DNA from 3 places in the Saccharothrix saharensis genome. Region 1 is predicted to be linked to each of the others. Evidence: riboswitches for the same ligand, from Rfam matches in the RefSeq annotation. Region 1 holds a riboswitch; each other region holds the start of a gene.
What was found. A riboswitch is a leader RNA that binds a small molecule or an ion and turns the genes downstream of it on or off. The one in region 1 is predicted to bind glycine.

Region 1 (3,268 bases):
AACAGCGCCTTGACCCGCTCGATCGCCAGCCGCTCGATCACGTCGACGTTCTCGCAGCCGCCGTAGTAGCGCCGGCCGGGGTAGCCCTCGGCGTACTTGTTCGTCAGCACCGAGCCCTGCGCCTGGAGCACCGACACCGGCGTGAAGTTCTCCGAGGCGATCATCTCCAGCGTGCTCTGCTGCCGGTGCAGCTCGGCGGCGACGGCGTCCGCGACCTCCGGGTCGAACTCCGCGAGGGAGGTGTTGAAGTGCTCGGACATGTGTGGGGTCTCCCTTACGAGGTGCGCTTGTAGAAGGGCAGTGCGACGACTTCGACCGGCTCGTGCCTGCCCCGGACGTCGACGGACAGCTGCGTGCCGGGCTCGGTGTGGCCGACCGTGACGTACGCCATGGCCACCGAGTACCCGAGGGTCGGCGACAGCGCGCCGCTGGTCACCTCGCCGATGCGGGCACCCGAGGCGTCCAGCACCGGGTAGCCGTGCCGGGGCGCGCGGCGCGAGGCGGTCTTCAGGCCGACCAGGACCTGCCCCACGCCCTGCTCGGCGACGGCGGCCAGGGCGTCGCGGCCGACGAAGTCGCCCGGCTTGTCCAGCTTCACCACCCGGCCGAGGTTCGCCTGGAACGGCGTGCGGTCGCGGCCGAGCTCGTTGCCGTACAGGGGCATGCCCGCCTCCAGCCGCAGCGTGTCGCGGCAGCCCAGGCCCGCGGGCTTGAGGTCGTGCGGCGCGCCCGCCTCCAGCAGCGCCCGCCACACGTGCGCGGCGTCGGCCGGCGCGACGAACAGCTCGAAGCCGTCCTCGCCGGTGTAGCCGGTGCGCGCGAGCAGCACCGGCTTGCCCGCGACCTCGGTCGGGTACGAGGCGTAGTACTTCACCGCGCCGAGGTCGGTGGACGTGAGGCCGGCGAGGATCGCGGTGGCCTTCGGGCCCTGCACGGCGAGCAGCGCGTAGTCGGTGGACCTGTCCTCGACGGTGGTGTCGAAGCCCTTGGCCCGCTCGACCAGCGCCTCGTGCACGACGGCGGCGTTCGAGGCGTTCGCGACGACCAGGTACTCCTCGTCGCCCGTGCGGTAGACGATCAGGTCGTCGACCACGCCGCCGTCGGCCTCGCAGATCATCGTGTAGCGGGCGCGACCGACGCCGATCGCGGACGCGTGGCCGACCAGGGCGTGGTCCAGCGCGGCGCCGGCCTCCGGGCCGGTGAGCACGATCTCACCCATGTGGGTCAGGTCGAACAGGCCCGCCGACGTGCGCACCGCGTGGTGCTCGGCCAGCTCGCTGTCGTAGCGCAGCGGCATCCGCCAGCCCGCGAAGTCGGTGAACATGGCCCCCAGCGCCTCGTGCTCGGCGTGCAGGGGCGTGCGGCGGCTTTCCATCAGGCGGGTCCTCCCTGGGTGCGGGCATGCCGAGGCGCCGACCGGTCGGGTCGGCGGGCGGGCACGTCCGAGAGATTCACGAGCGAAAGGATGACACGGCACATCGGAGACTCCTCGTCGAGTGAGCCTCCCCCTCTGCCATGAGCCTGAGAGCTTCGCCACCGGGTGAGGGCGGCTTGCACCGTGGGCGAGGCGCACCGGGTGCGCCTGCTTTCCAGAGTTGCCTTCGTCGGGCGGTACCTGTGCCTGAGAGATTCCGGGGAGGAGTTGCTCCTTCGGCGCCCCGGTCGGGGACTCTCCCGCTCGACATCGACGGCCGTGTTCAGTTGGTACCGCCAGACGCTAGGGGTGGCCGGCGGGCGGGGTCAACCCCGGTCACAGGCTCTTCTCGGCCCGGACGCTCTCGACCACCTTGCGCTCGGCGTAGAACGACACGAACGGGATCGTGCCCGCGAGCAGCACCAGCACCGTGCCCTTGATCGACCACCGGGCCTTGAGCGCGAGGTCGACGGTGAGCACCAGGTACACCGCGTACAGGAAGCCGTGCACGGGGCCGACGACCTGCATCATGCCCTCGGTGCCGCCCGCGTACTTGGCGATCATCGCGACCACGAGCAGCAGCAGGCCGACACCGACCACGTAAGCCATGAACCGGAACCTGGTCAACGCGCCGCTCATCGCCCTACCTTCGCTTCACCGCTGGTCCCGCGCGTGGAGCTCGGCGAGCATGCGGTTGTAGGCCGCGAGCTCGTCGTCCTCGTCGTCGTGCGCGGGTGCTCTGACGGGCTCAACGGTAACGACCGGCCGGGACGGCACGGCCACCGGCTCCGGCGCGGCCCCGTCGGCGGCACCGCTCGCCGCGGCGGCGTCCTCGGCCTTGCGGCGGGCGTCCAGCCTGCGGATGCGCCACACCATGAACGCGGGGAAGAGGCCGAACAGCGGCCACTGGAAGACGTACCCGAGGTTCTGGAAGGTGCCACCGGCCTCGGAGAACCGCTCCCACTGCCAGTACGCCAGGCCGCAGCACACGACCAGCGACGCCAGGCAGACGGCCGCGATCGCGAGCCGCCGGGGGGTGATGAGGCCTCGCACGCCTCAAGGGTACTTCGTGCGTCGCACAGGGCCGGGGCTCCCCGCACAGGAGCCCGCCCCTGGAAGGTGAGGGCTCCCGAACCCCAGGAGCCCGCCCCGACTCGTCGGACCTAGGCCACGCCGTCCCGGCGTTGCCTCTGCAGCCTGGCCACGCACCAGGCCGCCGCGCTACCCCGACGCAGGTGCTGGAGCACCGTCATCGGGCCGAGGCGACGACCGAGGTCGGCGGGCGTGAGCCCGGCCGCCCGGTAGTCCAGAGCGCGCTGGTCCAGCGGGCTGATGCCCACGTCCCACCACTGCTCCGCCTCGGACAGGTCACCCACCAGCTGCCAGTAGCTGGCGGCGGCCGCGAGCAGGGCGTCGGGCACCTCGGGCGCCCGCTTCCGCATCGCCGCCACGTACGCCGGATCCGCGGACTCGACCTTCACCAGGCCGCGGGGACCGCCATTCGCCCGCTGCACGGGGATCCCCGGCGCGGACGGCGGGGCTTCCGCGAGCCACGCGTCCTTGATCCGGTTCACCTCCTGCAGCTCGGCGTCGTCCGAGCGCTCAGCCGCCCACTGCCGCAACAGCTCGTCGACTCCGGAGTCCTCGACCATTCTGCCTCCTCATCGGTCGAAGATCAGCCAATGCGACGCACCGTATTAGCGGGTACCGACAACCGCTAGACCCCGGTTTGTCCAAAACCCTGTTACCAGGGCGTTATAGCCCTCATTCCACCCGTACGGTGCAACGACCAGGACGCATAGTCACCGATCGTGACCGCATTGAGCGGAGTTCGAGGGGGCGCGGCGAGCGGGT
Region 2 (3,268 bases), 300 kb from region 1:
GATCCGAAGCGTCCTCGTCGGACTGGCGCACCAGCAGGATGACGACCCGGACCGCCGTCATCTCCTATGGGGATGGTGGTCCGGGTTTCGCGTCATCCCACCGACTTCCCTCCGGGCTGCCACACGCGTCAAGGGGACGACATCGGAAGCAGTGGTGCGCCATCAGTGGACCACGCCCCCTCGGCACGCGCGGCAGGGCACAGCCAGCTCGGCGGGATGACACGAACCCCTCGACTTGGGAAGCGGGAGCTTCGCGGCCCGCACCGCCCGGCCCGTCCGCACCCCGGGCCCGTCCGGCGAGGACGCTTCGGAGCTTTCAGACCTTCGACCGCCCCGCAGGGGTCCACCGACCCGCTCAGGTCCGACGGGTCGGGTGCTTGACAAAGAGGCCCTCACCCGAACCCACCCCACCCCGCCCACGAAGGGCCGCGACCCCGGCCCCACACCGTGAACGGCCCTTCGCAAGCGTGCGCGGTGCGTTGTGGATCAACCCCGCGTGCCACCATCAGGCGTCACACCCCTGAATTACACAACGTCAACGTTGCTCGGCTAAACGATCACTAAACGTCACCCGAATGGCTTACGACGGGTGACTCTCTCAACCTCTACCTCACGTTGAGGTCAGACACGCCCCGCGCGTCGCGTTGACCTGCCCCCTAGCCGGTCTTACCGTCGAACTCAGGTGAATTGCCACGGTGTGATTCGGGCACCGCGGCGGCTTCACGTTGGTCGCCGGTCGTCGTGGCCGGACCGAGGGGAGGCAGGCGTGGTCGAGGAAGCGCCCATCCGGGCCGGATCCGGCGAACAGGGTGAGCTGTTCCCGGACTCCTCGCTGCCGGACGAGCTGGTCGGGTACCGCGGCCCCGCCGCGTGCCAGATCGCGGGCATCACCTACCGCCAGCTGGACTACTGGGCGCGCACGGGGTTGGTCAACCCCACGATAAGGAGTGCGCAGGGCTCAGGCAGCCAACGGCTCTACTCGTTCAAGGACATCCTGGTCCTCAAGGTCGTGAAGAGACTGCTGGACACCGGCGTCTCGTTGCAGAACATCCGGGTCGCGGTGGACCACCTGCGCCGCCGCGGCGTGCAGGACCTGGCCCGCATCACGCTGTTCAGCGACGGCACCACGGTCTACGAGTGCACGTCGCCGGAAGAGGTCGTCGACCTCCTCCAGGGCGGTCAGGGGGTGTTCGGCATCGCGGTCTCCGGCGCGATGCGGGAGATCAGCGGCACGATCCACGACTTCCCCGCCGAACGGGCGGACGGGGCCGAGATCGTGGAGGCGGCCGACGACGAGCTGTCCCGTCGCCGGCGGACGAGGGCCATCGGCTGACCGGGCGGGTCGACCGGCGCGCACTGAGATCCACGTCGCGCCGGCGGTACCGTTCACCCCTCCGACGGGTACGATTCCGCGCGTAGTCGCTTTATCCCGTGCGGGAGAGTCCGAGTCCGTCTCGGCGCCGAAGGAGCAAATCCTCCCCGGAACCTCTCAGGCGCAAGGACCGTGCGGGTGAGACGCCTCTGGAAAGCGGGTCGGGCACGACCGACCGACCCCGCCGACGGTGCAAGCCCGACAGCCGGGTGAAGCTCTCAGGCGCCCGACACCGGGCAGAAGACAGAGGGGGAGGGCAACGGCAGAAGTCTGTCCGGAGCCCTGGAGGCCAGCACCGATGACGCAGGACCGCATCCCCCTCGCCGCACTCGAGCACGGCACCCCGTTCGCCGACCGGCACGTGGGCCCGCGGCCCGCCGAGCTGGCCCGCATCCTCGACGTGATCGGTGTCGGCTCGCTGGAGGAACTGGCGCAGCACGCCGTCCCCGAGTCGATCCGCGAGCGCGACCTGGTGCTGGACCTGCCCGCGCCCGCCACCGAGACCGAGGCGCTGGCCGAGCTGCGCGCCCTCGCCGCGCGCAACCGTCCGATGACCCAGATGATCGGGCTCGGCTACTACGGCACGACCACCCCGCCGGTGATCCGCCGCAACGTGCTGGAGAGCCCCGCCTGGTACACCGCGTACACGCCGTACCAGCCGGAGATCTCCCAGGGCCGCCTCGAAGCGCTGCTGAACTTCCAGACGATGGTCGCCGACCTGACCGGTCTGCCGCTGGCCAACGCCTCGATGCTGGACGAGTCCACGGCCGCCGCCGAGGCGATGACGCTGGTCCGCCGCGCGGGTCGGGCCAAGTCGAACAAGTTCGTGGTCGACGCCGACACGCTGCCGCAGACGCTGGCCGTCATCGAGACGCGCGCGGAGCCGCTGGGCATCGAGATCGTCACCGCCGACCTGTCGCAGGGCATCGAGGGGCTCGGCCTGGGCGGCGACTTCTTCGGCGTGCTGCTGTCCTACCCCGGTGCGTCCGGCGTGGTGCTCGACCACGCGTCGGTCATCGAGGAGATCCACAAGGCGGGTGCGCAGGCCGTGGTCGCCGCGGACCTGCTGGCGTTGACGCTGCTGCGCCCGCCGGGCGAGATCGGTGCGGACGTCGTCATCGGCACCACGCAGCGCTTCGGCGTGCCGATCGGGTTCGGTGGGCCGCACGCCGGGTACATGGCCGTGCGCCAGGGCCTGGAGCGGCAGCTGCCCGGCCGGCTGGTCGGCGTGTCCGTGGACGCGGACGGCTCGCTCGCCTACCGCCTCGCGCTGCAGACGCGCGAGCAGCACATCCGTCGCGAGAAGGCCACCAGCAACATCTGCACCGCGCAGGTGCTGCTCGCGGTGATGGCCTCGATGTACGCGGTGTACCACGGTCCGGAGGGCTTGAAGGCGATCGCGACCCGGGCGCACCGGATGGCGACCGTGCTCGCCGCCGGCCTGCTGGAGGGCGGCGTCGAGATCGTGCACGGCGAGTTCTTCGACACGGTGCGGGCGCGCGTCGAGGGCCGTGCCGCCGCCGTCGTCTCGGCCGCGCGCGACCTCGGCGTGAACCTGTGGCAGGTGGACGCCGACGTGGTGTCCATCGCGTGCGACGAGACGACCACGCGCGAGCACCTGGAACTGGTGTGGAAGGCGTTCGGCGTGACCGTCGCCGACGTGGACGGCCTGGACGCCGACACCGCCGACGGCATCCCCGCGGACCTGCGCCGCACGAGCGACTACCTGACCCACCCGGTGTTCCACGCGCACCGCTCCGAAACCGCGCTGCTGCGGTACCTGCGGTCGTTGTCGGACAAGGACGTGGCGCTGGACCGCAGCATGATCCCGCTGGGCTCGTGCACGATGAAGCTCAACGCCACGGCCGAGATGGAGCCCGTGACGTGGCCGGAGTT
Region 3 (3,268 bases), 820 kb from region 1:
GCGACCAGCAGAACCCGGTCGTCCTCGACGAGCACGGTCATCGACCGGTCTCGCCCGAACGGGTCGTGGCAGTCGATCCAGCCCTCGGGTTCAGCCATGTGCGCTCCGATCGGCGATGGCGCGGCACGACGCCGCGCGAGCGGACGACCCCGCTCCGTAGCTGCGGAGTTCCTGCCCTGTCCATCGGTCGAGGGGTCGTCGTGACTTACCCGTTATCACCCAAGTTCACTCGATCGCTTGAGCGCGGGCACGGCGCGTTGCCACCGCCGGGCGAACTGTGGGCCGGATCGGTGGGGTCGCTGGGCACGGACCCCTGTTCCCGGCTAGGATTGGTGACGCGGCCCGCTCCCAGTGACCCCCAGGCTGGTTGAGCGGGCCGTCTTTCTTGCCGAAGGGCCCCGCTCACGTGCTGTGAGCGGGGCCCTTCGCGGCAGGTGGGTGCTCAGACGTCCAGCGGCGTGTGGGTCATCCCGTGCGCCTGGGCCACCGGCAGGTTGGTGAGCAGGCCCTCGTGCGCGTTCAGGCCGAGCGCCAGCGACGCGTCACCGCGCAGGGCCGCCTCCCAGCCGTGGTCCGCCAGCGCCACGGCGTACGGCAGCGTCACGTTGGTCAGCGCGTAGGTCGACGTGCGCGGCACCGCGCCGGGCATGTTCGCCACGCAGTAGAAGACCGCGTCGTGCACCTGGTAGGTCGGGTCGGCGTGCGTGGTGGGCCGCGAGTCGGCGAAGCAGCCGCCCTGGTCGATCGCGATGTCCACCAGCACCGAGCCGGGCTTCATGTCCGCCACCAGCTCGTTGCTCACCAGCTTCGGCGCCTTCGCGCCGGGCACCAGCACCGCGCCGATGACCAGGTCGGCCTCGCGCACGGCCTGCTCGACGGAGAACCGGTTGGACGTCACGGTGCGCAGCCTGCCCTGGTAGAGGGCGTCGATGTGGCGCAGCCGGTCCACGTTGGTGTCCAGGATCTCCACGTCCGCGCCCATGCCGACGGCGATGGCCGCCGCGTTCAGGCCCGCCACGCCGCCGCCGATGACGACCACGCGCGCCGGGTGCACGCCGGGCACGCCGCCGGGCAGCACGCCGCGCCCACCGGAGGGCTTCATCAGCGAGAACGCGCCCACCTGCGGTGCGAGCCTGCCCGCCACCTCCGACATGGGCGCCAGCAGCGGCAGCGCGCCGTTCGGGGTCTGCACGGTCTCGTAGGCGATGGCGGTGGTGCCGGAGTCCAGCAGCGCCTGCGTCAGCGGCCGGTCGGCGGCCAGGTGCAGGTAGGTGAACAGGACCTGGCCCTTGCGCAGCCGCGGGTACTCCTCCGCGATGGGCTCCTTCACCTTGAGCACCAGGTCGCCCTCGGCCCACACGTCGTCCGCGGTGGCCAGCACCTTCGCGCCGGCGGCCAGGTACTCCTCGTCGGTGATCGCCGAACCGAGGCCCGCGCCGGTCTCCACGACCACGTCGTGGCCGCGCTGGGTCAGCTCGTGGGCGCCCGCCGGGGTCAGCGCGACGCGGTACTCGTGGTTCTTGATCTCGCGGGGAACTGCGATCCGCACGGTGGGCTCCTTCGGCCGTTGTTACACCCAAGGTCCGGTACAGCGTTTTCGGTGTCATCGTGTCGACCCCACCAACACGGCCGTGCGTGGTTGTGCGGGCGGAACAAGTCAGGGGGCGCGTTGACACCCGTCGGCGTCGGCACCTAGCGTTCGGGCGACCAACTGAACATCGGCCGCGGCGCGTCGTGAGCGCCGGAACCCGCGCGGGAGAGACCTCGGTGATCGTGCCGGGGCGCCGAAGGAGCAAGCACCCCGCACACTCTCAGGCAGCGAGAACCGCTCGGGTGAGGCGACTCTGGAAAGCGCGCACGTCCGGCGCACCCACGGTGCAAGCCGACGCTGCGGCGTCGGTGAAGCTCTCAGGTCCCAGGACAGAGTGGGGTCGAAGACCTTGCCGTCCTAGGGAGCGCTGTCGTGACTTTTCCGGACAACCTGCTGTACACGCCCGAGCACGAATGGGTGGACTGGGCGCCGGGTACCCAAGAGCCCGTGGCGGTCGGCATCACCTCGTACGCGGCGGACTCGTTGGGCGACATCGTGTTCGTCGAGCTGCCCGAGGTCGGCACCGCGGTGACCTCCGGCCAGGTGTGCGGCGAGCTGGAGTCGACCAAGTCGGTCAGCGACCTGTACGCGCCGGTCAGCGGTGAGGTGGTCGAGGTCAACCCGGCGGCCGTGGCCGACCCGTCGTTGATCAACAACGACCCGTACGGCGGCGGGTGGCTGTTCAAGGTGGCGGTGACCGACGCGACGGGGCTGCTGACCGCGGCGAAGTACGCGGAACTGACCGGGGACTGACGCCATGGCGATCAGCGTGTTCGACCTGTTCTCCGTGGGGATCGGGCCGTCGAGCTCGCACACCGTCGGCCCGATGCGCGCGGCGATGCTGTTCACCGAGCGGCTGCGGCCCGCGCTGGGCTCGGTCGACCGGGTGCACGTGGAGCTGTTCGGGTCGCTCGGCGCGACCGGGCACGGGCACGGGAGCCCGAAGGCGGTCCTGCTCGGCCTGGAGGGCTGTCGGCCGGAGGCGGTCGACCCGGTCGAGGCCGAGCGGCGGGTGGCGGAGATCCGGTCCACCGGGCGGCTGCGGCTGGCCGGCGTGCGGGAGATCGCGTTCACCGAGGACACCGACCTGGTGATGCACCGGCGCAAGTCGTTGCCGTTGCACCCGAACGGGATGAGCTTCACCGCCCACTCGGGTGACACCGTGGTCGACTCGGCGGTGTACTACTCGGTCGGCGGCGGGTTCGTGGTGGACGAGACGGCCACCGGGACCGACCGGATCAAGCCGGACGAGACGCCGGTCGCGCACCCGTTCCGCAGCGGTGACGAGCTGCTGGCGCGGTGCCGGGAGACCGGGCTGTCGATCAGCGAGGTCATGCTGGCCAACGAGCTGTCGTGGCGGGACGAGGCGTCGGTGCGGTCGGGGCTGCTGCACATCTGGGACGTGATGCAGGAGTGCGTCGAGCGCGGCTGCACGGAGACCGGCGTGCTGCCCGGCGGCTTGAAGGTGCGCCGGCGGGCGGCCGAGATGCGCCGGCGGATGACCGCCGAGCACTACGCCACCGACCCGTTGCGGGTGATGGACTGGGTGACGTTGTTCGCGCTGGCGGTGAACGAGGAGAACGCCGCCGGCGGCCGCGTGGTGACCGCCCCGACCAACGGCGCGGCCGGCATCGTGCCCGCGGTGCTGCACTACTACACCCGGTTCGTGCCGGGTGC

Region 2: another riboswitch for glycine. It lies ahead of gcvP (aminomethyl-transferring glycine dehydrogenase); the one in region 1 lies ahead of gcvT (glycine cleavage system aminomethyltransferase GcvT).
Region 3: another riboswitch for glycine. It lies ahead of gcvH (glycine cleavage system protein GcvH); the one in region 1 lies ahead of gcvT (glycine cleavage system aminomethyltransferase GcvT).

The regions. Positions count from the first base shown of each region.
Region 1 is NZ_VFPP01000001.1:6,630,285-6,633,552, reverse strand. Features, by position in the region: gene glyA (serine hydroxymethyltransferase) at 1-260, opposite strand, end outside; gene gcvT (glycine cleavage system aminomethyltransferase GcvT) at 275-1,375, opposite strand; glycine riboswitch at 1,504-1,598, opposite strand; glycine riboswitch at 1,600-1,687, opposite strand; gene FHX81_RS30255 (DUF3817 domain-containing protein) at 1,751-2,053, opposite strand; gene FHX81_RS30250 (hypothetical protein) at 2,069-2,467, opposite strand; gene FHX81_RS30245 (helix-turn-helix transcriptional regulator) at 2,578-3,066, opposite strand; gene FHX81_RS40840 (hypothetical protein) at 3,268-3,268, opposite strand, start outside.
Region 2 is NZ_VFPP01000001.1:6,932,590-6,935,857, forward strand. Features, by position in the region: gene FHX81_RS31695 (MerR family transcriptional regulator) at 767-1,333, shown strand; glycine riboswitch at 1,425-1,515, shown strand; gene gcvP (aminomethyl-transferring glycine dehydrogenase) at 1,671-3,268, shown strand, end outside.
Region 3 is NZ_VFPP01000001.1:5,814,625-5,817,892, forward strand. Features, by position in the region: gene FHX81_RS26200 (hypothetical protein) at 1-98, opposite strand, end outside; gene ald (alanine dehydrogenase) at 443-1,549, opposite strand; glycine riboswitch at 1,744-1,838, shown strand; gene gcvH (glycine cleavage system protein GcvH) at 1,964-2,344, shown strand; gene FHX81_RS26215 (L-serine ammonia-lyase) at 2,349-3,268, shown strand, end outside.